Linked DNA regions of Spirosoma rhododendri. The protein of the gene in region 1 interacts with the protein of each later gene in a pairwise test. Links are inferred from orthologs where the notes say so. Each region holds a gene or a part of one and is shown in the gene's direction. Other genes may lie near its edges. The genes, in order: sucD and sucC.

Region 1 (13,566 bases):
CTGATCGCGTTCAGCCAGGCACTCGACGTGTCGCGCGAACGGCTTGACCTGGCCCGCGCCACCTATGAAGTCGGTACGCGCTCGAAAGTTGATTTTTTGAGCGCGCAGGTCGATTACAACGCCGACAGTGCCGCCGTGATCCAGCAGGAGCAGTTTCTGCGCGACGCCAAAGTCACGCTCAACTCGCTGCTCGTACGCGACCCCCAAACCGAGTTTGCCATTCGCGACACGATTCTGGTTAATAGCAATTTGCAGTTTCCGGCACTGGAAGAATCATTGGCGAGTAACAATCCCCTGCTGGCCACGGCGGTGCTCAATCGAACCATCACCGACATTAATATTCGGCTGGCCAATGCCCAGCAACTGCCGCTGGTAACGGCGCAGACGGGGTACAACTACCAGTTTGTGGACAACCAGGGCGGCTTTGGTATCCGCACCGGTCGGACTAGTGCCCTGACGTATTTGCTGACGGCGACCATCCCGATTTTCAACGGATTTAACCTGAAACGGCAGATTCAGAATGCCCGGGTGAATACGCTCATTGCCCGCGATCAGGAAAATAACCAGCGGCTGCAACTGCAAACGGCACTGACGCAGACGTACCAACTCTACCGGAACAGCCTCAAGCTGCTGAATCTGGAAGTACTCAACAACCAGCTGGCGAGTCAGAACGTCGATATTGCGTACGATCGCTATCGGATTGGTAACTCGACGTTCGTGGAATTTCGCGATGTGCAGCGCACCCAGATCGACGCGCAAACCCGCCTGATCGATGCCGAATACAACGCTAAAGCGGCAGAAATCGAATTATTGCGGCTGAGCAGCACTATCTCGCAGACCCTGGTGCAGTAGCTGGCGCAGTGGGGTACGCAAACACCGTATGGCGTGTTCGGTTATAGAAGTAACCAACTCAACACGATCATGCCGTATACCCGCAAGGACTACCCCGATTCGTTGAAAAATTTCATGGCTCCGGTGCGCAACAAAGCCATCGACATTGCCAACGCGCTGCTCGCCGAGGGTAACGACGACGGTAAAGCGATTGCCATCGCAACGGCCCGCGCTGAAGACTGGGCGCTGAAGCGAAACATCAAAGTGCGGAAAGATAACGCACCGGAAAACCGCGACTGAGGCTATGCAACAGCCACCCTTCGAGGTTTTCGACTGGCACCGTATTCTGATCAAAGAACTTCCCTGGACGTTTCTGGGCGAGGTCGCTTTCCGAACGGTATTTATGTTTGCTATTCTGCTCATTGCCCTGACCGTGTCGGGCAAGCGGGAGGTGCGGCAGCTATCTATTTACGAACTGGTACTGGTTATCGGGCTTGGCTCGGCTGCCGGCGACCCGATGTTCTACGACGATGTGCCCCTGAGCAGTTCCGTTGTCGTGTTTGTGGTGATGATGGCCTGCTACAAGCTGGTTACATACATCAGCGATCGCGTCAAAAAAGTGCGCAACGTGCTGGAAGGCAAACCCGTTTATATCGTGGAAGATGGACGTATACTGGTCAACAATCTCGATCACGAAGACATCACCCGCGAAGAACTGTTTGCCGATCTGCGCGTACAGGGAATCAGGCAGTTAGGGCAGGTACAGACAACGATTCTGGAGCCAAACGGGCAAATCAGTATTTTTCAGTTCGAGGGTGGCGAGGTGCGCGAAGGCTTATCGATCATGCCGAAAAAGCTGGACGAGCGCACGGCTAGCCTGACCCAGCCGGGTACATATGCCTGTTATACGTGCGGCCACGTTGAAACGTATTACCAGCCCGTGACGGCTCCCATCTGCCGGCAATGCGGTCAGTCAGACTGGTGCCCGACCGTTAAGTAATCAGGCGGTAGCCGTGGTCTTTGCCGCTTTCTTTACGGTATGCTTCACCTGATCGCTCAGGAACTTCAGCAGCAGTTTTTCGACCCCGTCCAGCCCGTTCGGACTCGTCTGCCGGAAACGGCCTTTGTTTTTGATGTACGGATTCAGATCGCGGCATTCGTACGCTTCCAGAATCTGCGGGTGCACGTAATGCTTACGGCAAACCGTACGTGTATTCCCCAGCGTGTGCGATACCTCGTCGAGAATCGTATTGACGTTCTTCTTTAATTCCTTCTCGCTGTCGCAGGGTTCCAGCTCGACCAGCAGCCGCAGCGCGTTGACCGTACCGGCCCAGGTGCGGAAGTCCTTCGCCGAAAACTCGTCGCCCATCGTTTCCTGCAAATACTCGTTGACCATGCCGGAGTCGATTGGGTGGCGGTTCCCTTCCTCATCGAAATACTGGAACAGCTCCTTGCCGGGAATGTCGCGGCAGGCTTTCACCAGTTTCGACAGTTTGGGGTCGTGCAGCGTGATGTCGTGGTAGATGCCTTTTTTGCCCTTAAAGCTAAACTGAACCTCGCTGCCGTCGGCTTTCACGTGCCGGTCTTTCAGCGTTGTCAGGCCATACGACCCGTACTCCTTTTCGTAAGCCGCGTTTCCCACCCGAATCAGGGTTTGCTCCATCACGCTGAGCGCAATGGCAACGACTTTATCGCGGGTCAACTCGCGCTGTTTCAGGTCCCTTGCCAGCCGTGTGCGGAGTTTGGGCAACGCTTCACCGAAGGCTGTCATGCGGAAAAACTTGGTTTCGCTGCGAATGGCGTTCCAGGCGGCATGGTATCGGTACTGCTTCCGGTTTTTCGTGTCGATACCCGTAGCCTGCAAATGACTGTTCGGTTTTGGACTGATCCAGACCCGCTCCCAGGCGGGCGGCAGCGCCATGCTGCGAATACGGCTCAACGTATCGTCGTCTTTGATGACTTCGCCCTTCGCGTTGGTATACGTAAAGTGGTCACCCGCCTTTTTTCGGCTGATACCGGGAATGGTGTCGCTGACGTACTGGAGTTTTGCCGCCCTGGCTGCCTGTGCCGGGTCGTGCATGAGTTGAGCCGTGTTCATAACGTTGTCTAGGAGAGTAGGTCGTCAGAAAACGCGCTGTACGCCGATATGTTTTGTGGGATACCCTCACCCCAACCCCTCCCGCGACGGCGGACCGCCCAAAACGGGAGAGGGGCTTTCGCGATCTTTTTGTGTTACTTTTTTTACAATGTGTCTTTTAGAAGATTACAGGTGACAGATCGCTATCGGATGCACACGGCAAAAGTCCCTCTCCCGTTTTGGGCGGTCCGCCGTCGCGGGAGGGGTTGGGGTGAGGGAAAATCAGGGTAGCTGCTACCTCGGCTGGGCCGATTTGCCGAAAAACCAGAGGGCGAGGGCGTTGGCGTAATGGTCGAAATCGACGGGGCTCATAACTGAGTCAAAGGCCGGGGCTTTCGTTGCCAGCCCCATCATCATAGCGGCTAGCACGATCCACAGACCCCGCTTATTGCGTTGCAGCAGCGCATACACGGCCATCAGCATCAGCACCAGAATCCCCAGCGACGGCACGATGGGGGTAAACAGCCGCACTTCTGGCAAAAGCAGGAGCACAAACAGAACAACGCCCGATACGACCGTTGAGAGGAAGCCGGGTTGCCCGTAACTAATTCGATTGAGCAGGCCCCAGGTAGCGATAACGGCGCATATAACGCCCAGACTATCGGCCAGTATGCGCATCGAACGGTGCAACGGCTCGAGCGATTCAGTACCTGTGTAGTGAATGACCCCGATAATGGCGGTCAGTGAGATGGTCAGAAAGAAGAATCCCCACAATAACCGATTGAAAAGCGGTACCTGCTGAAAAAAGCGCCAGAACACGCCGATACCAGTACCAGCCAGTATAGAGCCGGAGAGGATGTGCGAAAAAATCATCACGAAATTTAGCAAGATTCGGCTACTTTTGCCCAACTTTTTCGGAGACGACCGTTCTGCCTTTTGCCCTGACCAGCCCCCGTTTCGTTTGGTTGGAGGGTACTCTGGCACAACGGATCGCCGGCCCTAACTGCATCGCCAACGATTTAATAACCAGTCATGAGTGTTTTAGTTAACAAAGACTCCAAAGTAATCGTCCAGGGTTTCACTGGTTCGGAAGGCAGCTTTCACGCCCAGCAAATGATCGAATACGGTACCAACGTGGTTGGTGGCGTAACCCCCGGTAAAGGGGGCCAGACTCACCTCGACCGCCCCGTTTTCAACACGGTTCGTCAGGCCGTGGAAGAGGCTGGTGCCGATACGTCGATCATTTTCGTGCCACCCGCGTTTGCCGCCGACGCTATCATGGAAGCCGCTGATGCGGGCATCAAGGTCATCATCTGTATTACGGAAGGCATTCCAACGGCAGACATGGTAGCCGTCAAGCACTACCTGTCTGACATCAACAAGGATGTCCGGCTGATCGGGCCAAACTGCCCCGGCGTGATGACCGCCGAAGAGTGTAAAGTTGGTATCATGCCGGGCTTTATTTTCAAGAAAGGCACCATCGGTATCGTGTCGAAGTCGGGTACGCTGACGTACGAAGCCGTCGATCAGCTCACCAAAGCCGGTCTGGGTCAGAGCACAGCCATCGGTATTGGCGGTGACCCGATCATCGGCACTACGACCAAGCAGGCCGTTGAGCTGCTTATGAACGACCCCGACACCGAAGCCATCGTAATGATCGGTGAAATCGGTGGTGGTATGGAAGCCGAAGCCGCTCACTGGATCAAAGCCGACGGCAACCGCAAGCCCGTCGTTGGTTTCATCGCCGGTCAAACCGCTCCCAAAGGACGTCGGATGGGCCACGCTGGTGCAATCGTTGGTGGTGCTGATGATACGGCCGCTGCTAAAATGGCGATCATGCGCGAGTGCGGTATCCACGTTGTTGAATCACCAGCCCTCATCGGCGACACGATGCTGAAGGCACTGGGGAAAAATTAATGAGTGAATGATTGAATGAGTGAATGCACGAATGACCGAATGAAAAAAAGAGTGAAAGACTGCCCTGCCAATTGGCGACCCGGTTTTTTGCTCTTTGCTCTATTCTTTCATTCGCTCATTCACTCATTCACTCATTCAGCTTTTGCTCAGCCTCGAAGCGAAGGGATTGGCCCAAACGGGCAGTATTATCCGGTCCACTCGTTTCAGGATGATTTTCAGGTATTCGATGCCGCCACGCAGGCATACGTACCGTACATTCCGGAACTCCACGCGACGCAGACAGCCCTAAGCGCGTACGTCGACCTGGAAAGCAACCGTCATTACAAACTGCTGCTGACCACGCAGGAAGACGGCTATCTCTTTATCAATGCCGCGCTGCGCAGGAACCTGCGGGCCGGTACGTGGCAGGTGCTCGACATCGACAGCCTGTTCCGGGTCTACCGGCGTCCCGAAATCTTCCTGACGCTCTACGGTTCGCCCGGTGTGGCCGGTAAGCAGCTCTACATTGCTTACCCCCGTTCGGCCGCCCAGAAAACAATCGTACTGCGCGACGATAACCTGAGCGTTCGGCCCCGGCCCATTCCCATTTACAGCAATTTTCTTAGCCTCGGGCTACTGATCGTGCTGGCTTTCTTCGCGTTTCTGTTCTCGTTTCACAACAGGGCGTTCAGCCGGTTCTTCAGCCTGCGTGATCTGCTGTCAGTACGGGCGCAGGAGGAATCGTTTTTAATCAGTCGCCCACTAAGCAGTGTCAACCTGTTGTTCACGCTGGGACTGAGTCTGTTGGTCGCTTACCTGATGATGCTCGTGCAGAGCCACAACGTCGACGTGTTTTCGGGGCGGGTTCTGCTGCCCATGCTGACACAGTGGGGGGGCATCGGCACCGAATACGTCTTGCTGACGGGGCTTTCGTTTGCTGTGCTGATCGGCAAATACCTGCTGGTCGAAATCGTCAGCGGCCTCTACAAACTTCAGGATATCAGCAACGTCCATTTCTTCAAAATTCTCCAGTCGTCGCTCTTATTTTTCACGGGGCTGGCGTTGGCAATGCTGATTGTTTCTTACAATATCGACCTGAATAGCTGGTCTGAAAATGCGGTGTTGTTCCCTCTCATCGGTTTCTACACAGTGCGAATTGCGCTGCTTTACGCGGTGGTACGGGCGGGCGAGCCTATCAAGAATCTGTATTTATTTTCGTACCTTTGCATCGTCGAACTGATACCACTTATCATCGGATTACGCTTGATTCTCTGATGAACTGGTGTCGGTAAGCGCGCTGATCCAACACATGTGCAGGCTCCGTTCCGACGGCGTGAAAGACAGCCCATTGACGAACCGAGCGTACCAGATTCAATGAACGAGACCCATACCGAACCAACCCAGAACCGGGCGACGAAGGTCAGCCGGCTGTTAGTATCTCAATCGCGACCTGTCGACGAAAAATCCCCTTACTTCGATCTGGCTTCAAAGTATGATATTCAGGTCGAGTTCCGGCCGTTTATTCAGATTCAGGGCATTTCTTTCAAGGATTTCCGCAAGCAGAAGGTCAACATTCTGGATCATACGGCCATCATCTTTACCAGCCGTAACGCCATCGATCATTTCTTTCGGCTGTGTCAGGAAGGGCGGGTTGAGGTGCCGGCGGACATGAAGTACTTCTGTATCTCTGAGCAAACGGCCAACTACCTTCAGAAATACATCGTCATCAGGAAACGGAAGATTTTCACCGGTACCAAGACGGCCGCTGAACTGTTCGACCTGATCAAGAAACACAAGAGCGAGAAGTTTCTATTTCCCTGTTCCAACATTCGGCGCAACGATATTCCCGAATTCATGGACACCAGCGGCCTACATTTCACCGAAGCAGTGATCTACGAAACCGTTGCCACGGACCTGACGGATCTGGATATTCACTCGTTTGATATCATCGCTTTCTTCAGCCCATCGGGTATTGCGTCGCTGCTGTCGAACTTCCCGGATTTTGAGCAAAACGGCACCCGGATGGCGGCTTTCGGCCCTACCACGGCCAAGGCGATCACCGAAGCCGGGCTGCATCTGGATATCGAAGCGCCGTTGCCTAACGCCCCCTCGATGACCGGTGCGCTGGAGCTATACATTAAAAAAGTAAACGGTTAAGTTAACCGCCTGCTATACATTCGTTCGGCCGACGGGCAGAAAATGAACACAGTTGCTCATTTTCTGCCCGTCGGCCGTTGTTTTTGGCTCAATAAAGTGGTGCCGAGGGCGTTTATTTGTATACTGCAATGGCCTTCGATGGGCAACAGTCGGAGCCGAAACAGAGTATTCTGATTATAAAGGAGTTTGGTAGTTCGCCAGCCCCGCCTGACCTGATTCGCCTGAATTGTATATGAGTCGCACTGTTTACCGTCTGGTTGTTTTGCTTCTAGGTGTCGCTGCTGGTCCGGTGCTGGCGCAGCAGGAACCGCAGTTGAGTATGTACATGTACAATCCGTTGTACTACAACCCGGCAGCCGCTGGGTCAGAAGGGGTATCCCGGATTCAGTTGACCCAGCGTACGCAATATCTCGGGTATCAGGCAATCGGAAGTAACGACGAAGCTGTACAGAACTCACAGGTGCTGTCGTTCAACATGCCACTGGCCGGAATCAAAAGTGGGATTGGTATCTACGTGCTGAATGATAAAGCCGGACCAAACATCAACCAATCCGTGCAGGCGTCCTACGCGTACCGATTACCGTTGAAAAGCGGTACGCTGGCACTGGGCGTACAGGCTGGGTTATACAATATTGGTTTCGACTACGGCCTGTTCCGCCCTGAAGTCCCCGATCCATTGATTCCCAGTGGTCGTATCACACAGGCGAAACCAGACATTGGCGCAGGTGTGTATTACAACACTGTCGACTATTGGGTAGGGTTGAGCCTGACGCACATCAACCGGGCGCAGTACGTTATCGGGACCGACCGGTCGGCGTTGCCTCTCAACCCGAATGCTTACCTGACAGCAGGCTATCGGTTGGGAGTTGGGTATGATATTGATATTCAGCCGTCTATCCTGGTTCGATATAACACCCTGAGCAGCGCACGGTACTTGCAGGCTACGCTGAACGTTGTCGGAACCTATGCGAATCGGTTCTGGGCGGGCGTAGGCTATCGGCTTCAGGAGTCAGCTATCTTCACGGGAGGTATCAACTTCGGGCGGGCAAATGCCCTGCGTGTGGGCTATTCACTGGATTTGGTACTGGTCAGCACACAAGCCCGCAGCCTGACCTCACACGAGATCATTTTAGGCTATGCATTGCCTGCACCCGACGCCCGCAAAAAGCCTATCGTGCGGACGCCCCGGTTCCGGTACTAATCCACTAGAAAACAGGATTGTAGCGGTAAGGAGGCTAAAATGCCCCACAGTTTGGCAATATTGTTGTTTGTCAGATTGCCGATGTCGACGTATTTTTAAAGAATACCGGACTATGTTTGCGGGAAATACCTAGCATACGACTCAGCAAACAGGTTTTTTGAGAATTATTCAGCATTCGCGGACCGGCATACAATAACCAAACGGATTTTCGTTTTTAGTCTGGTTTCGCACAGAAAGAGAAGATAAAGGATAACCGATAAATGAACAAGTACAACAGCTTTACAGTCAACGCGACCCGTGGGGTAATGGTAATGGCCGTGATTCTGGCCATGCAGAGTTGCGGCTTCGTCAAATCGAAATTTGGCGGAAAGGGTGGCAAAGGGGCGAAGTTGGCATGACCAACGGGGAAATCACCGCGACGGCTCGTAAAGGCTATCGGCAGAAGACGCCGTATGGTATGGTGCTCGTACCATCGGGTTCGTTTATCATGGGGCAGGCCGACGAAGACGTAGCTGCTACGCAGATCAACATGAACCGGCAGGTGACGATCAGCTCCTTCTACATGGATGATGCTGAAATCTCGAACCACGAATACCGGCAATACGTCAACGCCCTGCTGGCTGACTCTGTGTCGACGCTGGGCGAGGAAGAAATCATGGCGAAGTTCTACCCTGACACAGCTGTCTGGAAAAATGACTTCACCTACCACAACGGCGACCCGATGCTGGAGTACTACTTCTCGCACCCCGCCTTTGATACGTATCCGGTGGTGGGCGTAAGCTGGAAAGCAGCGCAGCATTTTAGTCAGTGGCGCACCAACTCGCTGAACGACTTTGAAACGAAGGAAGGTCAGTTTGGCTCACCCCGTTTCCGGCTTCCCTCGGAGGCTGAGTGGGAATGGGCCGCTCGTGGCGGTAAAAACGGGGCTAAGTACCCCTGGGGTAACCCGTACGTAGCCAACGGAAAGGGCTGCTACCTGGCCAACTTCAAACCACAGCGCGGTAACTTCGACGCTGACGGCTATCCGTATACGGCTCCGGCAAACGCCTACAACCCCAACGACTACGGCCTGTATAACATGGCTGGTAACGTAGCCGAATGGTGCCGCGATGCCTACGCAGACAACTCGAATGCGGTGGTTTGGGACATGAACCCCGACAACCAAAACGCCGACGAGCCACGTAAGGTGGTACGGGGCGGTTCGTGGAAAGACATCGCTTACTATCTGGAAACGGGTACGCGTTACTACGAATACGAAGATCAGAAGCGGTCGTATATCGGTTTCCGTTGCGTAATGGATAACCTCGAAGGCCGTACGGCTTCGGCACGTGGTGGCCGGGTAGGGGGCAGTAGCCGCAGTAAGAGCAGCAAAAAATCGTCGACCAAGCAGACGAAAGCGTAAGCATAAAAAACACATAGCGCTGAACGGCAGACAGCATACGAACCGTCTGTCGTTCAGCGTTTGAGTATCAGACAAAAGACAAACAATCCAATAAACCGTTACCATGGCATCTGCAAAGTCCACCAATTTCTTCTGGGATCGTCTAGTACCAACTATTTATAGCGCCGGAGCTGCCGTTGTAGTACTCGGTGCAATGGCCAAGATTCAGCACATCTCATCGCTGGGCTGGCTGCTGACAGCCGGTCTGATTACCGAAGCCGTTATTTTCGGTCTGTACGCTATGCAAAGCTTCCTGTTCCCGGTAGCATCCGAGGGATCGGGTTATGCGTGGGAGCGTGTGTATCCCGAACTGGCTGACGATTACAAGGGCGAAGCCCGCAAACCGGCTCCGCAAACCAATGGTCTGACCGGCAATATGGATCAGATGCTGGCACAGGCTAAAGTTACACCCGACGTATTCGAGCGGCTGGGAACGGGCTTCCGCAGCCTGAATGATACGGTATCGAAATTGTCGGACCTGACCGACGCTACCGTGGCTACCAACGATTACGCCCGCAACGTGAAATCGGCATCGTCGTCGATTGGCGAAATGAACAAGTCATACGGTACGGCTATCACGGCAATGAACTCGATGGCTGACGCTACGACCGACGCCAAAGATTACCGCGATCAGTTCCAGCGCGTTACCAAGAACATGGGTGCGCTGAACGCCGTGTACGAACTGGAGCTTCAGGACACCAACAAGCACCTGAAAGCAATGAACGCCTTCTACGGCAGCATGACCTCGGCAATGGAAAACATGGCCGATGCAAGCCGCGATGCGCAGCAGTTCAAAGGCGAAATGGCGAAACTGACGGGCAACCTGGCTTCGCTGAACAACGTGTACGGCAGCATGCTTACCGCCATGCGGGGTAGCCAGACGATGTAGTACTGAGTTGCAAGGTTGTAGAGTTGGCTAGTTGTAAAGTTGCTGGCGCGTCCTGATTCCGGCGGTAACAATTTTACAACCGTACAACCTTATGACTATACAACTGTAGAATTCCACAACTCAAAATAGTATAACCTACCTCAATTCATGGCAGGCACAAAAGAGACACCCCGTCAGAAAATGATCGGGATGATGTATCTGGTACTGACCGCGCTGCTGGCCCTTCAGGTCACCTCGGCCATTCTGGATAAATTCGTACTGTTAAACAACAGCCTGGAACAATCGACGTCGGCCGCTAGTAAAGTCAATCAGTCTACGATCGATAACATTCGGGCAACGGTTGAAAAGTCGGGTAACCGCGCTACCGATCTTGCTATCGTGAAGCAAGCGGAAGACGTACGTAAGCAAACGGCCGACGTGATCGGGCAGATCGATGCGCTAAAGCAGCGAATCATCACGGAAGCGGGTGGCGGTACCGACGAAGCTGGTAACATCCGTAACCTGAGCGAAGAAGAAAAAGTAGCGCAGATGATGGTTGGTCCCAACCACAACGGCGAAGCTTACAAACTGAAGAAGCAGCTTGACGATTACACGGCCGGGCTGGCGAAATATTCTAACGCGAAATACCCGTCGCTGGCACTAGATGGCAAGGACGATCCGATTTCGAGCCGGTCGCCGGAGCAGCGGACGAAAGACTTTGGTGAGTTGAACTTTGCCCAGACACCCGTACCGGCAGCATTGGCCGTACTGAGTCAGCGGCAAACCGACGTGCGCCGGATCGAAGGCGAAGTACTCGATGTGCTGGCCAGCAAAGTTGGTGCGCAGGACGTGAAATTCGACAAAATTCTGGCCATGCTGAGCATGGAATCGAAGGTGGTGGTTGCCGGTACGAAGTTCAAAGGACAGATGTTCCTGGCTGCGTCGTCGTCGGGTATTCAGCCCCGCATGAGCCTGAACGGTGGCCCCGTTCGGATGCAGGATGGTCAGGGTATCATCGAATTCACCGCACAGGGTGGCTCGTATGACAAGAATGGGCTTGCTCGCCGTACGCTGACCGGTGCGATTTCGTATCAGACCGCCAACGGCCTGAAGACGGTTCCTCTGTCGGCAGAGTACTTCGTAGCAAAACCATCGTATCAGGTAGAAACGGGTACTATGCCCCCGCTGTATCTGGGTTGTGCCAACAAACTGAGCATTCAAAGCCCACAATTGGGTGCCCTCTGGAATCCGAATTTCTCGGCAGATGGAGCGCAGGTTATTCAGTCGGGTGAGAAAGGTAAGATCACGGTGGTACCAAGTTCAGCGCAGGTTGCCCTGAACATCAGCAACAGCGGTAGCCTGCTGGGTACCGAGCGGTTCCGGGTAAACCGGGTGCCGAAGCCAACGCTGGAGTTTTACGTTGGTGGTACGAAAGTCGGTGACCCACGTGGTGTACCGGCTGGTCAGGCGCGCAGCGTACGGGTGAATGCCGTATCTGACGAGAGTTTCCGCAACTACTCGCCGGATGACGCTAACTTCCGGGTGACGGGTATCACAGTCATTCTGGCTCGTGGCACGCGTAAGGTTGGTCAGGTAAATCTTGGCCCCGGTGGCGGTTCGCTGGGTGCAATGGCTGCCGATATTCAGCCGGGCGACCGGTTATCTATTCAGGTCGATGGAGTACAGCGCCGGAACTTCAAGGGCGACATCAGCGAGGTATCGATTGGCAATCCACAACAAAGTGTACCGCTGTATTAATTGACACTAAAGACAGGGGTTCGGCGTTATAATCGCGAGCAACAGACGCAACACAAAAGGTCGACAATGAAAAAAATGAAAACGATGGCCATGACCGCTGCCATGCTGGCGGTCGCTGGGAGCGTAGCGATGGCGCAGGAGAAGGCGAGCACCGGGACAAACCCGATGTCGGTCCGGCCCGTCAACGATAATGACATCATGATGAAGAAAACTCTCTGGCGTCGGATCGACCTCAAAGAGAAGCAGAATCAGTCGATGTTTTCCAAGAATAACGAGATTTCGAAGTATCTGATCGAAGCGGTGAAAGCTGGTCTGATCGATGCGTATGAGAATGATTCGGCGGCTACCAAACTGACGATGGACAAGTTCCAGAAGCGGATGGTGATGCCAAACTCGCAGCCTCAACTGTCGGCCGAGGAGATCGCGGCTGGTTTTGGTAACGAAACCACCAATGGTAACTCGGATGGCTGGGGCGATACGAAAAAGAAAGATAATAAGACAACGGCAAAACCAGCTGACGATGGCTGGGGAACGCCTAAATCGTCGGCGGCTGCCAAAGCGCAACCGGCTGATGATGGCTGGGGTGCACCGGTAAAGAAAAAGTCGACGGTTGCTAAAGGCAAGAAGGGAAAGACCACGAAAGCGGCCCCAGTTGTCGAAGCACCGAAAGATACGGTAGCGGCTGCTCCAGTTTTCATGGGTGATGAGTACTTCGCTAAGGAGTTCAACATCATGGAAATCAAAGAAGACTGGATCTTTGACCGGAAGCGTTCACGTTTGTACTACGACATTCAGACGGTAACGATCTTCCTGCCTTCAGACAAGAACGCAGCTGGTGTAGAAACACCACTGGCAACGTTCAAGTACAAAGATCTGGACAAGCTGTTCCGTTCGGACCCGAAGAAATTTATCTGGTACAACCCGCAGAACCAGGCTCAGCACAAGAATCTGGCTGATGCCTTCGACCTGCGCCTGTTCTACGGTCGGATCACGAAAGTAGCCAACCCCGGCGACACGGATCTGGTGGGTATGTACGGCGACAAAGAGGGTCTGATGAAATCGTACCAGACGGAATACGAACTGATGGAAACCGAGCACGGTCTCTGGGAATACTAAGCCATCGGCACCAATAAAAAAAGGCGAATCACTCGATTCGCCTTTTTTTATTGGTGTAACCCAGACGTCCACATCTGGAGGCCGTTAGGCCAACTCATGCAGGCGGAAGCACTGTTGTTTGATTTGGAAGATGCAGATGGTAGAGAGTAGCCTGGATCGCTCCGGCGTACCGGTCCAGGCTACGTTGTCGACCGCACTATTGCTTCAGTACCGTTATCTGC
Region 2 (16,237 bases), 970 kb from region 1 along the record:
GTTACGCGTTCTTCAAGTCGAAAGCGGGTCTGACGGGTGGCTTGCCCCGCCTGACGGTGCCCGGTGTGCGACTGGCCGATCAGCCGGAACAGCTGTTTGTCGACCCTACGCCCACGATCCCAACCCCGGAAGACCCCACGCTGTCGGAATCAACCCTGCGGCAGGAACTTACGCAGATTGCCGAAGCCCCGGCCACGCCCATCCTGACAGCGACCGAACTGGAACGACAGCGGCAGCTCGAACTGATTGATTCGTTTATTCAGAAAGAGCCCAGCATTTCGCGGATACAGCGCCGACCCGACGAGGAGCAGCAACAGGAAGATTTGGCCAAACGGACACCCAGCGGAGGGGGCGCGCTTGTCACCGAAAGTTTCGCCAGGATTTTGCTTAAGCAGGGTAAGGTCGAAAAGGCCCGCGAAATCTACCAGCAACTTATGCAGCGTAATCCGCAGAAAAATGCGTACTTTGCGGCAAAAATCGCTGAATTAGATGCTGGTAACGCATCGGCTACCTAGCGTTTGCCGCACCACACTAACTACAGTAACGAACGCATTTTAACTCGTAGAATTCTATTTTCATGTTAACGGCAACGATTGTCATTATTTGTATTCTTACCGTACTGCTCATTCTGATTGTGCTGATCCAGAACTCCAAAGGGGGCGGACTGGCCGGAGAATTCGGCGGATTGGGCTCTAATCAGCTGATGGGCGTCAAGAAAACGACCGATCTGCTGGAGCAAATCACCTGGGGGCTGGGTATAGGCGTAATGGTCCTGTCGTTGGCATCATACATCATGGTCGACCGGAATCAGACAGGTGTTATTAATAGCATCAACGTCGACCGGGCTCAGCAGCAGACGCTGCCGACAACGGCTCCTGCACCGGTTCCAGCCACTGGAGCGGCTAGTCCGGCTGCGTCGGGTGCTGCGCCAAGTCAGGCGGTTCCGGGTGCTGCTACGCCGGGCGCGTCGACCTCGGCCCTGACACCGCAGAAATAAGCTTTCGGTATTCGGTTTACGGTTTTCCGTATTACTTACAGCCACTTTCCATCCGGGAAGTGGCTGTGTTTTTGTGGGCTAGTGGTGTAGCCCGGACCTCCAGGTCCGGGTGGCCGTCAGGCCAATTGGTGCATGCGGCAGTTAATTGGTCGCTGACGCGCCCACCCGGACGTAGACGTCCAGGCCACACATCTGTGAACCGAAAACTGTAAACTGTATACCGAAAACCGTCACGCTACCGCTTGCGCGAGGAGTTGGTTGGCGATGGGAAGCAGCGTTTCGGCGACGGGTAGCGGCTGTTTGCTTTCCAACCGGAACGTGGCGGGATTGGGTAAATGCGTGTGTCGGCGGATGAGGTCAAGCTTGATGTTTTCGAGCGTATTGGCCAGCCCCTGCTGCACCGATTCGAGATACCGGAACCGCACGATACGGCCTCCCGGTACCTGACTGGCATATAGCGTAAGCCGAAACTGGTACACGTCCGTTTTTCGTTGCTGCGTCGCATACACAAACAGATAGCCTTCTTCCGGGCGTAATGGCAGCAGGCCCACCGGCTCCAGCGTTAGTGCCTGCGCGATGTCGGCCCAGCGTTGTTCACCCTCAGCAACAGCCTGCCGGAAACGGGGTAGTGCAAACGCGAGTGTGGCGTCAATCTCAGTCATGAAATTGTCGTCAGGCACGTCGGAAACGTAGTCGATGCTGGGTGGTGGACCCTTGATACCCCGCACCCGCCGGGGAAACGACGCGCTCAACGAACCCTTACCCTGCATAAACGTAGCCCCCCTGTTGTAGTGTTCGCGCAGATCAGGCAGCGCGGGGTGCAGCTGGTTTCCGGCAAAGTGTTGTTGAACAGACTGTAAATATGCCATCACGACATATTGCTGGTATTCAGAATCCAGCCAATTTTGCATAAACCAGTCAGGAGCCAGCGCTTTCATACAAGTGAGCAAAGATGGTGTCATTCTCAAGGTATTGAATCTAACCCAAATTGCCACATATTATTGCCGCAGATCGCTTTCAGGCCAAATATTCAGGGCGGTTTTCTGAAAATCGACAGGTTGTCAGCTAAAAAGCGGTAAATCTGGCAGGGTTTGGCTCTGGCATAGTAATTGGCGAGTGAAGACCGTCATACTGGCTGAACAGATCAGTTAACAACCTTAATCAACTCATTATCATGGTAACAGAAACGGAAAGCGTGAAAGTAAACGTGAAACCGCTGGCCGACCGGGTGCTGGTAGAAGCCGCTCCGGCAGAAGAAAAGACGTCTTTCGGGATTATCATTCCTGACACGGCGAAAGAAAAGCCACAGCGCGGTACGGTTATCGCCGTAGGTGCTGGCAAAAAAGATGAGCCCCTGACGGTTCAGGTGGGTGATACGGTACTGTATGGCAAGTATGCCGGTACCGAACTGACCATCGACGGTAAGGAGTACCTCATCATGCGCGAATCCGATATTTTCGCAATCCTTTAACCTGAGTATGCAGGATTTGGTAGCATGTGGTCAGTCAAACAACTGTCAAACGCAACCTTACAACCTTCCGACTCTACAACTTTTTCAACTTAACAATCATGGCTAAGAAAATATTCTTCGATACAGAAGCCCGCGAGCGCATCAAAAAAGGCGTCGACACGCTGGCTGACGCGGTAAAAGTTACGCTCGGACCTAAAGGCCGTAACGTTATCCTCGACAAGAAATTCGGTTCGCCTGCCATCACCAAAGACGGTGTTACGGTAGCAAAAGAAATCGAACTGAAAGACGCCATGGAAAACATGGGCGCGCAACTGGTGAAGGAAGTAGCGTCGAAAACGGCTGATTCAGCCGGTGACGGTACGACCACGGCTACCGTTCTGGCGCAGGCGATCTACTCGATCGGTGCGAAAAACGTAGCTGCCGGTGCAAACCCAATGGACCTGAAGCGCGGTATCGACAAAGCCGTACTGGCTGTAACGGGCAATCTGGCCGAGCAGGCACAGACCGTTGGCGACGACTTCGGCAAGATTCAGCAGGTAGCTACCATTTCGGCTAACCACGACGACGAAATCGGTTCGATGATCGCCGAGGCTATGAAGAAAGTCGGCAAAGAAGGTGTTATCACGGTTGAAGAAGCGCGTGGTACCGAAACCGAAGTTAAAACGGTTGAAGGTATGCAGTTCGACCGGGGTTACCTGTCGCCGTACTTCGTAACCAACACCGAGAAAATGGAAGCGGAGCTGGAGCGTCCGTTCATCCTGATCTCGGAAAAGAAAGTATCGTCGATGAAAGAACTGCTGCCGGTACTGGAGCAGGTGGCTCAGACGGGCCGTCCTCTGCTGATTATCGCAGAAGATGTCGACGGAGAAGCACTGGCTACGCTGGTGGTCAACAAAATCCGGGGTGCGCTGAAAGTTGCCGCCGTGAAGGCTCCGGGCTTTGGCGATCGTCGGAAAGCTATGCTGGAAGATATCGCTATCCTGACGGGTGGTCAGGTAATCTCGGAAGAGCGTGGCTTCAAACTGGAGAACGCGTCAATCGAATACCTCGGTCAGTGCGACAAAGTGACGATCGATAAAGACAACACGACCATCGTAAACGGTGTTGGTGCGAAAGACGATATCGCAGGTCGCGTTAACCAGATCAAAGCACAGATTGAAAACACGACGTCGGATTACGACCGTGAAAAACTTCAGGAGCGGCTGGCTAAGCTGTCGGGTGGTGTTGCCATCCTGTACATCGGTGCCGCTACCGAAGTAGAGATGAAAGAGAAGAAAGACCGTGTCGACGACGCCCTGCACGCAACCCGCGCAGCCGTTGAAGAAGGTATCGTAACCGGTGGTGGTATCGCTCTGATCCGCGCTATCTCGTCGCTGGACGGTGTTAACACGATCAACGAAGACGAGAAGACTGGCGTTGCGATCATCCGCACGGCGCTGGAAGCTCCCCTCCGCACGATCGTTGCCAACGCTGGCGGTGAAGGTTCGGTAGTGGTCAACAAGGTAAAAGACGGTCAGGGTGGTTTTGGCTACAACGCCAAAAACGATTCGTACGAAGACCTGTTCGCTGCTGGTATCATCGACCCTAAGAAAGTAACCCGTCTGGCACTGGAGAACGCGGCCTCGATCGCGGGTCTGCTGCTGACGACCGAGTGTGTGATTGCCGACGAGCCCGAAGAGGCTCCGGCTGGTGGCGCAGGCCACGGTCACCCCGGCGGTATGGGCGGCATGATGTAATCATCACGCAGCCTATACTGATCGACTCGATTGGTGTACTAAAAAACCCTCTGGCTTCGCAGCCGGAGGGTTTTGTCTTTTGTGGGTTGTTGAGTTGCCCGAAATCTATATCACAAGCCCGACCACGCCTATTTTGGCAAATATACACTGAACGTGGCCCCCTGCCCTGGCTGACTGGTTGCTGTGATAATGCCACCGTGGTTCGTAACGACCTTCTGGCAGATTGCCAGGCCTATACCCGTACCGGCAAACTCGTTATTACCGTGCAGACGCTGAAAAACCTGGAAAATACGGTTCGTATATTTTTCTTCGAAGCCAACGCCATTATCGACAACGTCGATTCGGTAGTAGGTTTTTATCTGTCGGCCGGGCTTTATAGACGCTGGAAGTTCATCCAGCGTCACTAGTCGTGCCGTGACCCTGATATGCGGTATCACCGGGTCGCCGTGCAGGTCGACACGGCTGAATTTGATGGCGTTACTGAGCAGATTCTGAAAAAGCTGTTCCAGTTGTGTTACGTCGCCCTGAACCATAGGTAGGTTATCAGCGTCAATCTGCGCATCTGATTCTTCAATCGACACCGTCAGGTTGTCCTGCACAACACTTATGACCTGCGTTAGTGAAATCTCAGTTGCAGTTACCTGCTGGGTCGAAATTCGCGAGAAAGCCAGCAAGTCTTTTATTAACACCGACATCCGGCTGGCAGCCAGCTGCATTCGCTCCAGATAACGATATTCTTCCGTCGAATCATTGGCGTAGCGCGTCTTGAGGAGGTCGCCAAACTGCTGAATCTTACGCAGCGGTTCCTGCAAATCGTGGCTGGCTATGTAGGCAAACTGCTCCAGGTTTTGGTTCGATCGGGTCAGGTTTCGATTCGTTTCCAGAAATTCTTCGTTGGTGGCAGCCAGTTCCTCATTGGTCGCCATCATTTCTTCGTTGATGGCAGCCATTTCCTCGTTGGTAGCTGCCAGTTGCTCGATGCGCTCCTGCACTTCCATTTCGAGCGCCAGTTCGGTCTGCCGTTGCTCCGTAACGTCCTGCATGGTGCCACTGACCCGGTAAGCTTCCATGAATGCGTCGTAGTAGACGTGGCCTTTCGCATGGATAATGCGCTTACGACCTGTCGTTAGCGACTTTATTCGGTACTCGACGTCGTATTCCTTTTTTTTGTCGCTGCTGGCCGCGCCATCAAGGGCTTCTTTCAGTAACTGTACGTCGGCGGGATCAACTGGCTCGTAGCTCCGCTCCAGCGGAATTGGTTCGTCGCTGCTGAAGCCGTACCACACCCGGATGCGGTCAGAAAAGGTCAACATCCCCGTCGCCAGGTCAATCTGCCACATACCCAGATCAGCTAGATCGACGGCGCTCGACAACCGGATTTCAGACTTCTCGATTTTTAACTGCGTTAGAATCTGGGGCGTAATATCCTGTACCGTTCCCGATAGCGTCACGGCTTCATCGTTGTCGTACACGGCCTGCCCCAGTGAGCGCAGGTACCGATACTCGCCCGTCTGCCGGTTTATGATCCGGTACGTCAGGTCGTGATGACCGTCCAGTTTCTTAAGCCGGGCCTGCGTCAGCACAGCACTCCATTTCGACTGATCGGCCGGGAGCACTTTGCCAAGCAGTTCGTCGAGTGACGAGCTACCATCGGGTAATCCCCACCACGTACGCGCCCGTTCAGACGCGACAATCCGGTTCGTTTGCAGGTCGATCTGGTACGTACCCAACTGCCCGATTTCGAGTGCCAGTTCCAGCGCCCGATTCTTTGCTTCGATCTCGCGCTGCACCTGTCTTTCCTGGCGCAGATCCCGCGATATGGCGACCATGCCATAGGGTTCGCCCGTAATCGGGTCGTTGATGGGGTATATGTTTGTGGTTACCGGAATCCGCTCTCCGCTGAGCCGATGCCACTTCATTAGTTCGCCCGACCAGGACCCTACCCGAATATTGGGCAGAATGTCGGTACGAATCCGGTCGTGTTCTTCGGGAGGGCTGAAAAAATCGACAGTCTTTCCTATCACATCTTCGGCAGTAAGCCCCAGCAAGTCAAGCCCGTATGGGTTCATAAACTGTACATGCCCGTTTAGATCCATGTACACCATCATCTCCGGCGCATTCCTGACCAGCTGACCCAGGCGGTTATTCTCCCGACGCTTTTCCAGATCGCGGGTAATGTCCTGCGCGATACCGAGCAGGTTACGAATGTTTCCCTGCTCATCGGTCAGCGGGGTCATATTCATACGCACCCACATTTCCGATCCATCCCGCCGTACGTACTGTTTGGTAATATCAAAGAATGGTACGTTACCTGCCACCACCTCATCGATCAGTGCTTCGTTACGCGCCCTGTCATCGGGGTGAATCATGCCGGTATACGGCATGTCGACCAGTTCTTCGGGTGTGTAACCCAGCATCCGCCCAAATGCCTTATTTCCCAGTACGATCACCCCATCAATACCGGTGATAACGAAGCCCAGTGAAGCATTGTCGAACGCTGCTTCAAAGCGCGTCTGAGCTTCAGTACGTACCTGTTTCACCCGCCGGTCCCGCGTGACATCGCGCAGGATACCACTAATCCGATACAGCCGCTGCTCGTCGTCGACATAGCCACGGCCGTTACAACTTAGCCAGCATATTTCCTGACTATGGGGGTTAACTGTACGAAATGTAAAGTTGTAGCTTGCCTCTTTCCGGGAATCGAACGCCCGACGGCTGGTGTCGTGTATCAGCCCAACATCATCTGCATGAACATGGGCCAGCACCTGATCGTAAGCGACGGTTTCACCGGCACCAAAATGAAGCAGTTTCTGGCATAATTCGTCCCAGTAAATCTGTCCTTCGAGAGGTTCGACGCTCCAGGTTCCAATATTGGCGGCTTCGAGTGAAAGACGTGTTTGTTCGTTGTTAATAACAACGTTTTGATTGAAGGGCTTGTGCTCTTCATTCATATACGGTAGCGACTGATGAGTACAAATTGCGCTGTAGCCGGCGATACGTGCGTTGCCTTTTGCTGTAAACCGGCAAATACTGGCAAGCAAAAGTATAGTAGGACACCCAGCTACTTAGAACGGTGGTTAAAGACCAAATATAAAACAAAAGGTAATTTTTTGAAACAGATATCGGTTACAAACTGATCGGACAGCGAAGCCTGTATTTCGTCAGCTTTGTAGATAGCACGTCAGTCAGTGGCGATAGTGACTACACCTGCGGAGAGAACGGTAAGGTGACGCAAACGCTCGGGCAAACAAAAAAGCCAAGCGAGACACTCCCCTGGCTTTCTGATTTACTCAACGTTATGAAAAACTTTTCTTTTCGACACAATGATAAAACAAAAGCAGTAATAATTGGTTCTATATCGGTTAGTTTTTTTTACTTAGCAAGTTAACTATATGAATATCAGTAGTATATATTATTAATTTTAACTTGCTGTACGACGAAAATTAGGTAGTATTACTTACAGCTAAAGAGCCATTACATCGGAATATCTACTTATTACCGACTGGTATCAGCCATACACAACCCCGTCCCGAATGGTGATCGTACGATCGGCAAGTGTAGCCAGAACTTCGTTGTGGGTTACAATAATAAACGTCTGACCAAGCTCGTCGCGCAGGCGAAAAAACAGTTGATGCAGCTCCTCGGCGTTCTGAGAATCAAGGTTTCCGCTGGGCTCGTCGGCAAAAACGATGGCCGGCTCGTTGATAAGTGCCCGCGCCACGGCCGTACGCTGCTGCTCACCGCCCGACATCTGGGAGGGAAAGTGGTTCAGCCGGTGGGCCAGGTTCAACGTTGTCAGCAGCGATTCGGCCCGCAGGCGAGTAGCCTTTTCGTCGCGCCCGGCGATGAACGCCGGCAGGCATACGTTTTCCAGCGCGGTAAACTCCGGCAACAGGTTATTGAACTGAAACACAAACCCTATCTTCTCGTTGCGGAAGCGGGCCAGATCGCGGTCATTGAGGGCGAAGACGTTTTGCCCGTCGATCTCGAGCGTCCCGGCGTCGGGGCGGTCGAGCGTACCGAGAATTTGCAGCAGGGTTGTTTTACCCGCTCCCGATGCGCCAACGATCGAGACGACTTCGCCCGCGTCGATGCCGAGATTGATACCTTTAAGAACGGGAAGATTACCGTATTGACGGCGCAGATCGGTGGTTTGTAACAGGGGCACCCGGCTTATCGTTTGTGGTTTGCGAGTTATGGTCTGTAGGCTGTTGGCAAAAGATTATTGCGGCCTGGTCCGGCCACAGTGCACAACTACAAACTACAAACCACGAACTACAAACTCATTTATGCTTAACTTGCCGCACAAAAGTACGATTTCCAACACTCCATGTTGCCATTACCATGAATATACACGAGTATCAGGGTAAAGAAATTCTCAAAAAGTACGGCGTCCGCATTCAGGAGGGCATCGTTGCCGAATCGCCCGAGAAAGCCGTTGAAGCGGCCAAGCAGATCATGGCACAGTCGGGCTCAAAGTTCGTCGTCGTGAAATCCCAGATCCACGCGGGTGGTCGCGGTAAAGGCAAGGTTGTCGGTTCAGAACAGCGGGGCGTTGCGCTCGCCAAATCGGTCGACGAGGTGCGCGATATTGCCAAGAACCTGATCGGTAATGTACTGGTCACGCACCAGACCGGCCCGGAAGGCCGGAAGGTGAACAAGGTGCTGGTAGCGCAGGACGTTTTTTACCCCGGTGCTTCGGAACCGAAGGAAATGTACCTGAGTATCCTGCTCGACCGGTCGAAAGCGTGCAACGTAATCATGGCCAGCACCGAAGGCGGTATGGACATTGAAGAAGTAGCCGAGCACTCCCCCGAGAAGATCGTGAAGGAGTGGGTCGATCCAGCCGTTGGTTTACAGCCGTTTCAGGCGCGCAAAGTAGCTTTCGGCCTCGGGCTGGAAGGCGAAGCGTTCAAAGAGATGGTTAAGTTCGTGACGTCGCTTTACAAAGCATACGTTGATTCCGACGCAGCCATGTTCGAAATCAACCCGGTGCTGAAAACGTCGGACAACAAGATTCTGGCCGTCGACGCGAAGGTGAACCTCGACGACAACGCGCTGTACCGCCATCCCGATCTGGCTAACCTGCGCGACATCGCGGAGGAAGATCCGCTTGAAGTTGAAGCCACAGCCAGCGATCTGAACTACGTAAAACTCGACGGTAACGTGGGTTGTATGGTAAATGGTGCCGGTCTGGCAATGGCTACGATGGACATCATCAAGCTGTCGGGTGGCGAACCGGCCAACTTCCTCGACGTGGGGGGTGGTGCCAATGCCAAAACCGTTGAAGCTGGTTTCCGCATTATCCTGAAAGATCCAAACGTTAAGGCCATCCTGATCAACATCTTCGGCGGTATCGTTCGCTGCGACCGCGTCGCTACGGGTGTCGTGGAAGCCTACAAAGCGATTGGCGATATCAAAGTGCCTATCATCGTTCGTTTGCAGGGTACCAACGCCGAAGAAGGCGCGCGTATCATCGACGAGTCGGGCCTGAAAGTTTTCTCGGCAGTGCTGTTGAAAGAAGCCGCCGAAAAAGTGGAGCAGGTGCTGAAAGGTCAGCAGGCTTAATTTTCGCCCATACTTAAAAACGCATCGGCCCGAACTAGGTAGTTCGGGCCGATGCGTTTTTACGAAATCCCCGACGAATCGCCTGTAGCCTACAGATGTTTCATCTGGTACGGCTGGTTGTCGGGCCAGGTTAGTAGTTGCAGGTCGGTGCCGTCGAATACAGCATAGGTTCGGGCCGATACCCATTCGCCAAGGTTGATATAGCGGCTGTTGGCCGTCACGCTCAAATCGAGCGGTAAATGGCGATGCCCGAAGATGTAGTAATCGTGGTGCCGCTGCTGTTCGACTTCGCGGGCATACTGCATGAGCCATTCGCGGTCTTCGCCCAGGAACCGTTCTTCATCTTTTTTCTCGTTGCTGGCCCGGCTACTGCGTGACCATTTATGCGCCAGCCCAATGCCCAGATCTGGGTGGACATACCGAAACAAGCGCCGGGCTAACCGATTCTCAAACACTTTTTTGAGCTGTTTGTAGACGTAATCGCCCGGCCCGAGTCCATCGCCATGCCCGATCAGGAACGCTTTTTCGCCCAGCTGATACTCGCGCGGGGCCCGGTACACCGGAATACCCATTTCATCGGTGAAGTAGCTATTCATCCACATATCGTGGTTGCCGGTGAAGAGCACGATGGGCAGTCCGGCATCGGTAAGTTCGGCCAGTTTACCCTGTAGGCGGGAAAATCCTTTCGGGATACTGTGCTTATATTCAAACCAGAAATCAAACACGTCGCCGACCAGAAAAATGATGGACGCATCGATTTTTACGTGATCGAGCCAGGCAACAACGGCCCGTTCGCGGGCGCGGCTCTGTTCGGGCGTTGGTGTACCCAGGTGGAAGTCGGAAGCGAAATAAGCTTTACGGCCGGGGGGCAGCGGAATGGTCTCAACGTCGGTCATGACAGGCAAAGCTACGGCTTCTAACAGGATGAATAGCACGCGGATACGGCTGAAGCCGCAGAATTAACCGGAATCAGTTGCGATCAACAGCCGTGTCTGCATCGTCTGCGCAGCATTCGTTACAAACATCTTTCCGAAACTGGTGGTATTAGAAAGAACCGTTGTTAATTTTGCGCATCATCATTTTACTATGAAAATCAACTCACTCCTGTACGCACTGCCCGTGTTACTGCTCACGTCCTGCTATGACACGGACACCGATGCATCGACGGGTAATACGGCTGATTACGGCAGCAAAATATTGGCCAAGCAAGTAGCTGGCGTAAACGTTATCAAGTCTGACGTCATCTACGATGAGCCCTGCGCCATTGTCGACGAAGAGCTTTTCCGCAAAACGTTCAACCTTGGTGAAGATGTTAAACTGGAAGACGTTAGTACGGGCAAAGGCTGCGAATACGAGTGGGCTGGTAACAAAGTAATGTTGTCGTTTGGCGGTAAACGCCCTTACCAGTCGATGTTCATCGCTTCGTATCAGTTCGATAAGATGTATCAAGGTAAAGCGAAAGGTGAAGACGACGTTGCCAAAGCCGATACGCTTTCGGGCGCTACGGTTACGGCCACTCCCGGCGAGGCTGCTGGCACACCCCCCGATTCGGCCAAAGGCGAAGCGGATAAAGACCTGCCACAAATCAAACCCGCCGTTGCGCATGGCGAATACGAGCCCGTTAAGAACGTAGGCGACAAAGCTGTGTGGAATGCAGGAGAAGGAGCGCTACACGTCCTGTATATCAACCACATCATCAACATTCAGGTCGAAACAAAAGACAAGAACGAGGTGAAGAAAGAGCGCGCTAAACTGATGGCGGAAGTCCTGATGGAGCGCATTCTGGATAAAGAATATTTCCGGGCGATGGAGAGTCATTAATTTCTATCGTTTGTAAACTGAAAAAGGCCGTCATGCGACGGCCTTTTTCAGTTTACAAACGATAGAAATTAAGTTGTAAAGTTATAGAGTCGTATAGTTGTAGAGTTGCTACCGCCGGATGGCTGACGCGGTAGCAACTCTACAACTATACGACTCTATAACTTTACAACTTCTTAAAGAGGAATTTGCTCGAAAACGACGGCGGGTTGGTCGTTATTCTTGAATGCTTTACGGGGGCGGATGTTCAGCGTCTGGAACAGCTGAAGATCAGCGTCTTCGTCGGGGTTGGGCGTGGTCAGGAGCTTGTCGCCGGCGAAGATCGAGTTGGCGCCAGCCATGAAGCAGAGTGCCTGCTCTTCGGTATTCATCCGGACGCGACCGGCCGACAACCGGACCATCGCTTTCGGCATGATGATACGAGCCGTCGCGATCATCCGTACCATTTCCCAGACCGACACGCGGGGCTGATCTTCCAGCGGGGTACCCTCTACCGGCACCAGCGCGTTGACCGGCACCGACTCCGGGTGCTGCGGGAGTGTCGACAGTGTATGCAACATCCCGATCCGGTCCTGATCGGACTCGCCCATGCCGATGATGCCACCCGAGCAAACCGAGATACCGGCTTTGCGGGCGTGGCCGAGCGTGTCGAGCCGGTCGTCGTAGGTGCGGGTGCTGATGATGTCGCCGTAGTATTCTTCGCTGGTGTCGAGGTTGTGGTTGTAAGCGTACAGTCCCGCGTCTTTCAGCTTCTGCGCCTGACTTTCGGTGAGCATCCCCAGCGTGCAGCACACTTCCAGACCCAGTTCATTGACGCCCTGTACCATGTCGAGCACCTTATCGAAATCGCGGTTGTCGCGCACTTCGCGCCAGGCCGCACCCATGCAGAAGCGCGTACTGCCCGTGTCTTTGGCCCGTTGCGCAGCCGTCAGTACCTCATCGACCTCCATCAGCTTGTGGGTCTTGACGGCGGTGTGGTAGCGGGCGGCCTGCGGACAATAGGCGCAGTCTTCGGGGCAACCACCCGTCTTGACCGACAGCAGCGTACAGACCTGCACTTCCTGCGGGTCGTGGTTTTCGCGGTGTACGGTGGCGGCCCGATAAATCAGGTCCAGAACGGGTGAATTATAGATGTCGGCAATTTCAGCACGGGTCCAGTCGGTACGCAGCATAGTTCAGTTTGCAGTTTGTAGTTCGTGGTTTATTGGTTCGGCGCGCCAGCTAACTACGAACGACACGCGACAAACGACAAACCACTATGACAAATATAGTCGGCCGAGCGGATTTGGCGCGCCGATTAGCTGCACTAGTTGTTTTTGCCGCTGTATCAGCCTGTGACTGACCGATACCAGTTCTGTTTAAAAAGTTGTAGAGTTTGATAGTTGTATGGTTGTAAAGTTGGCTGGCGCCGGATGTACTGGACGCGGTAGCAACTGTCCAACTCTGCAACTATCAAACTCTACAACTTTTCAACTATCCAACTCTATCTATCCGTTGGCGCTAAAGGCTGAGTTTGCCCTGAATACGGCCTTTCGTGGTGGTTTTGATACGGCATAGGTATGTTCCCGACGCGATGTAGAGCGTTGAGCCGTCGTCGCCCCAGGCACAGTTGGCGATCACTTCGCCCGTATCGAGCCGACCGATCAGTTTGCCGGGCTTACCAGCTCCAGCGGGCGCGATAATCAGCAACCCACCGGGGCCGCTTGCCCACAGATTCCCCGCTTTATCGGCCTTCAGGCCGTCCGGCACTTCTTTGTAGCGGAGCCGGGGCAGTTTACTCATGTCGAAATAAACCAGTCCTTTGCCCAGCTTGCCCCCCGCCAGTATGGGATAGGCCATGATGATCGGTTTGGTTGAATCGGACTGGGAAACAAACAGCGTTTTACCATCCATCGACAACGCCAGTCCGTTCGGGTGGGTCATGTCACGGATGAGTAGCGTGGCCGGGCCGCTACCGTCGACCGGGAGTCGGTACACACCGTTTACGGGCTGTTCGCGGGCGGGATCACGATCCTTCTTCGGCAGGCCGTATGAGGGGTCGGAGAAGTAGATGCTACCGTCGGGGTGGACGATCACGTCGTTAGGGCTGTTGTAGCGTTTTCCCTGATAGGTGTCGCTCAGGGTTTCTTTGCCGCCATGACCCACCAATGGCATACGGGCAATGCGCCGGTCGCCGTGATCGCAGACGATCAGCCGCCCCTGCAAATCGACCGACATACCATTGGTGCCGGGCTCTTCGCTGTACGGCAGTCGGCCGGTGTAACCCGTATGTTCGAGGAATTTAGCCGTTCCTGTTGTTGGGGACCAGCTATAGGTAGTTTGCGCTTTAGTGTCGTTGACGAGCAGGTAGCTGCTGTCTCTGGCCCATACCGGCCCTTCCAGATGCCCAAATCCCGACCCGACAACTTCGATGGTCGTGCCGGGGGCAATCAGTTTGTCGAGCTGCGGGTCCATTCTGATGACGGTACCAATGGTGGTGTATTGGGGAGACTGGGCTATCACAGACCCAGCCAGTAAGCTACTGACGATACAGGCAGACAGAAATCGCATAACGTTGAGTTTTCGGTTTGAGATTCGTCGTTCGTGGTTGACCAGTGATGGCAGAACGACAAACTACAAACCGAAAACTCAGCGCAGAATGTTATTGATTCCGATGAAGATTATTTAGCGCCGACCGACTTGTACCACCCAGGCCCATTTTGAAACCTTAGCGCATACGATCGGTTATCTGAGCAGTTTATCCGTCACGCTCAACGCATGAAAACGCAGCTACTAGGTCTGTTTACCCTAATGAGTATCGCATCAACGCAGGCCCAGCCGGGTCAGTCGCAAACCCCGCTCGAAACAGTCGCCGAGTTCGGCAAATTCCAGCCCATCGGTCTTGGCGTTTCCAAGGAGCGCCGAATTTTCGTCACCTTCCCCAAGAAGCCCGAAAACTACAATTACGGCCTGGCCGAAATCGTCAACGGCGAACGGAAACCGTACCCCAATGCCGAATGGAATCAATGGGATTCGCTGAAGCCCAAAGACCGGTTCATGAACGTGCAGGCCCTGTTTGTCGACAATACCAACGCGCTTTGGGTGCTCGATCCCGGTAACCCCGGTGAAGAAGCGACCATTCCTGATGGTGTCAAGCTGATGAAGATCGACCTGGCGAATAACAAAGTCGAACAGATTTACCGGTTCAACGACTTACCCCGCGAACAGACGGCGCTTAACGATGTCCGCATCGACACGGAACATCAGTATGCTTACCTATCGGACCCCAAACGGTCGTCGGTGGTCGTGCTGAACCTGAAAACGGGTAAAAGCCGGACGGTATTGACCGACGACAAATCGACGAAAGCAGAACCGGGCTTCACGCTGCGGCTGGATGGCAAAATTGTGAAAGACAAAACGGGTAAGCCGTTCAGCAGTAACGTCAACGGCATCGCCCTGACCGACGACAATCGGTATTTTTATTACCGCGCCATCAACCAGACTAAGCTATACCGCATCCCGACCGAAGATCTGCGGAACGAATCGCTCAGTCCAGCGCAGTTATCGGCGAAGGTCGAAACGATGGGTGAGGTGGGCGTGTCGCACGGTATGACGTCCGACAAAGCCGGAAACGTGTACTTAACCGATTCACCCAATCAGGCTGTGCGGTATTTTACGCCGAAGCGGGAGCTGAAAACACTCGTCCGCGACGGACGGCTGATCTGGCCCGATAGTTTCGCCGTGGGTTGGGATGGGTACCTATACCTGACCTGCGCGCAGATCAACCGGGGCAAAAAGTACAACGACGGCGAAGACAAAACCGATTACCCATACCGCCTGTACCGGATGAAACTTCCTAACTAGAAGTTGTAAAGTTGGATAGTCGTAGCGTTGTAAAGTTGCTGGCGCGTCCAGTACCTCCGGCGCCAGCAACTTTACAGCGCTACAACTCTCTAACTTTACAATTCAATTTTCCGCTGTGCGCGACCATTTGCGTTAATTTCGGGTTAATCCCGTACCAAGCCACCCCGGCCCGCTGCCGTTGGGTGGCTTCTTATTGGGTTTTATGAAGTATTACTACGCATCAACAGTACTGGTTATTGGTACGCTGACCCTGGCGTCGGCACAAACACCGGCCCCGGATTCCCTTACCCGCTCGCTCGATGATACCTTACAGCTCAACGAGGTGATCGTGCGGGGCTATGCCACCAACCGGCGGCTCTTGGAAACACCCGCATCAATTGGTCTGCTGGGTCGGCGCGAGCTGAATCAGCGGTTCGGCATTCCGACGCTGATCCCGGCGCTCAACACGATACCCGGTGTCCGGGCTGATGAACGGTCGCCGGGGAGTTACCGGCTGGCGATTCGGGGCAGTGCCATTCGCTCACCATTTGGGGTGCGCAACGTGAAGACGTACTGGAACGAGATTCCGCTGACCGACGCGGGTGGCAACACCCCCCTCAACGCCCTCGACGTGCGGGCGCTGGGCCGGGTCGAAATCATCAAAGGCCCATCGGGCAGCCTGTACGGGGCAGGTACGGGTGGTACGCTGCTGTTCAGAGGACTAGCGGTGCCGAGCGGCAAAACGAGCGTCGAACTATCGGGGCTGGCGGGTAGCTACGGCCTGTTTGGCAACAACGTGTCGATTCAGTCGGGTACCGACAATTC

The links.
Region 2: the proteins of sucD (region 1) and sucC interact in binary tests that used the Escherichia coli proteins (3 or more experiments, as listed by UniProt). The link is inferred for Spirosoma rhododendri from one-to-one orthologs.

What each region holds. Positions count from the first base shown.
Region 1 is NZ_CP051677.1:5,746,222-5,759,787, reverse strand. Bases 3,086-5,882 are described here. They hold sucD (succinate--CoA ligase subunit alpha), read left to right. Parts: upstream 3,086-3,940; coding sequence 3,941-4,825; downstream 4,826-5,882. Other genes in these bases: HH216_RS24235 (DUF4271 domain-containing protein), read left to right, coding at 4,913-5,882; HH216_RS24245 (DUF6962 family protein), read right to left, coding at 3,203-3,781. In the rest of the region: HH216_RS24265 (TolC family protein), read left to right, coding at 1-852; HH216_RS24260 (DUF2188 domain-containing protein), read left to right, coding at 922-1,131; HH216_RS24255 (DUF421 domain-containing protein), read left to right, coding at 1,136-1,831; HH216_RS24250 (DNA topoisomerase IB), read right to left, coding at 1,832-2,929; more of HH216_RS24235, read left to right, coding at 5,883-6,079; HH216_RS24230 (uroporphyrinogen-III synthase), read left to right, coding at 6,179-6,961; HH216_RS24225 (PorP/SprF family type IX secretion system membrane protein), read left to right, coding at 7,194-8,162; porL (type IX secretion system motor protein PorL/GldL), read left to right, coding at 9,668-10,492; porM (type IX secretion system motor protein PorM/GldM), read left to right, coding at 10,640-12,229; porN (type IX secretion system ring subunit PorN/GldN), read left to right, coding at 12,296-13,345; HH216_RS24200 (alpha-amylase family glycosyl hydrolase), read right to left, coding at 13,542-13,566. UniProt on the Escherichia coli protein: Succinyl-CoA synthetase functions in the citric acid cycle (TCA), coupling the hydrolysis of succinyl-CoA to the synthesis of either ATP or GTP and thus represents the only step of substrate-level phosphorylation in the TCA.
Region 2 is NZ_CP051677.1:4,779,533-4,795,769, forward strand. Bases 7,882-10,660 are described here. They hold sucC (ADP-forming succinate--CoA ligase subunit beta), read left to right. Parts: upstream 7,882-8,548; coding sequence 8,549-9,772; downstream 9,773-10,660. Other genes in these bases: HH216_RS19905 (ABC transporter ATP-binding protein), read right to left, coding at 7,882-8,372; HH216_RS19915 (UDP-2,3-diacylglucosamine diphosphatase), read right to left, coding at 9,862-10,660. Outside these bases: HH216_RS19875 (hypothetical protein), read left to right, coding at 1-515; preprotein translocase subunit SecG, read left to right, coding at 578-997; HH216_RS19885 (hypothetical protein), read right to left, coding at 1,228-1,908; HH216_RS19890 (co-chaperone GroES), read left to right, coding at 2,172-2,468; groL (chaperonin GroEL), read left to right, coding at 2,567-4,204; HH216_RS19900 (PAS domain S-box protein), read right to left, coding at 4,333-7,155; more of HH216_RS19905, read right to left, coding at 7,713-7,881; more of HH216_RS19915, read right to left, coding at 10,661-10,668; HH216_RS19920 (hypothetical protein), read left to right, coding at 10,859-11,593; biotin synthase BioB, read right to left, coding at 11,767-12,762; HH216_RS19930 (SMP-30/gluconolactonase/LRE family protein), read right to left, coding at 13,091-14,140; HH216_RS19935 (SMP-30/gluconolactonase/LRE family protein), read left to right, coding at 14,348-15,433; HH216_RS19940 (TonB-dependent receptor), read left to right, coding at 15,636-16,237. UniProt on the Escherichia coli protein: Succinyl-CoA synthetase functions in the citric acid cycle (TCA), coupling the hydrolysis of succinyl-CoA to the synthesis of either ATP or GTP and thus represents the only step of substrate-level phosphorylation in the TCA.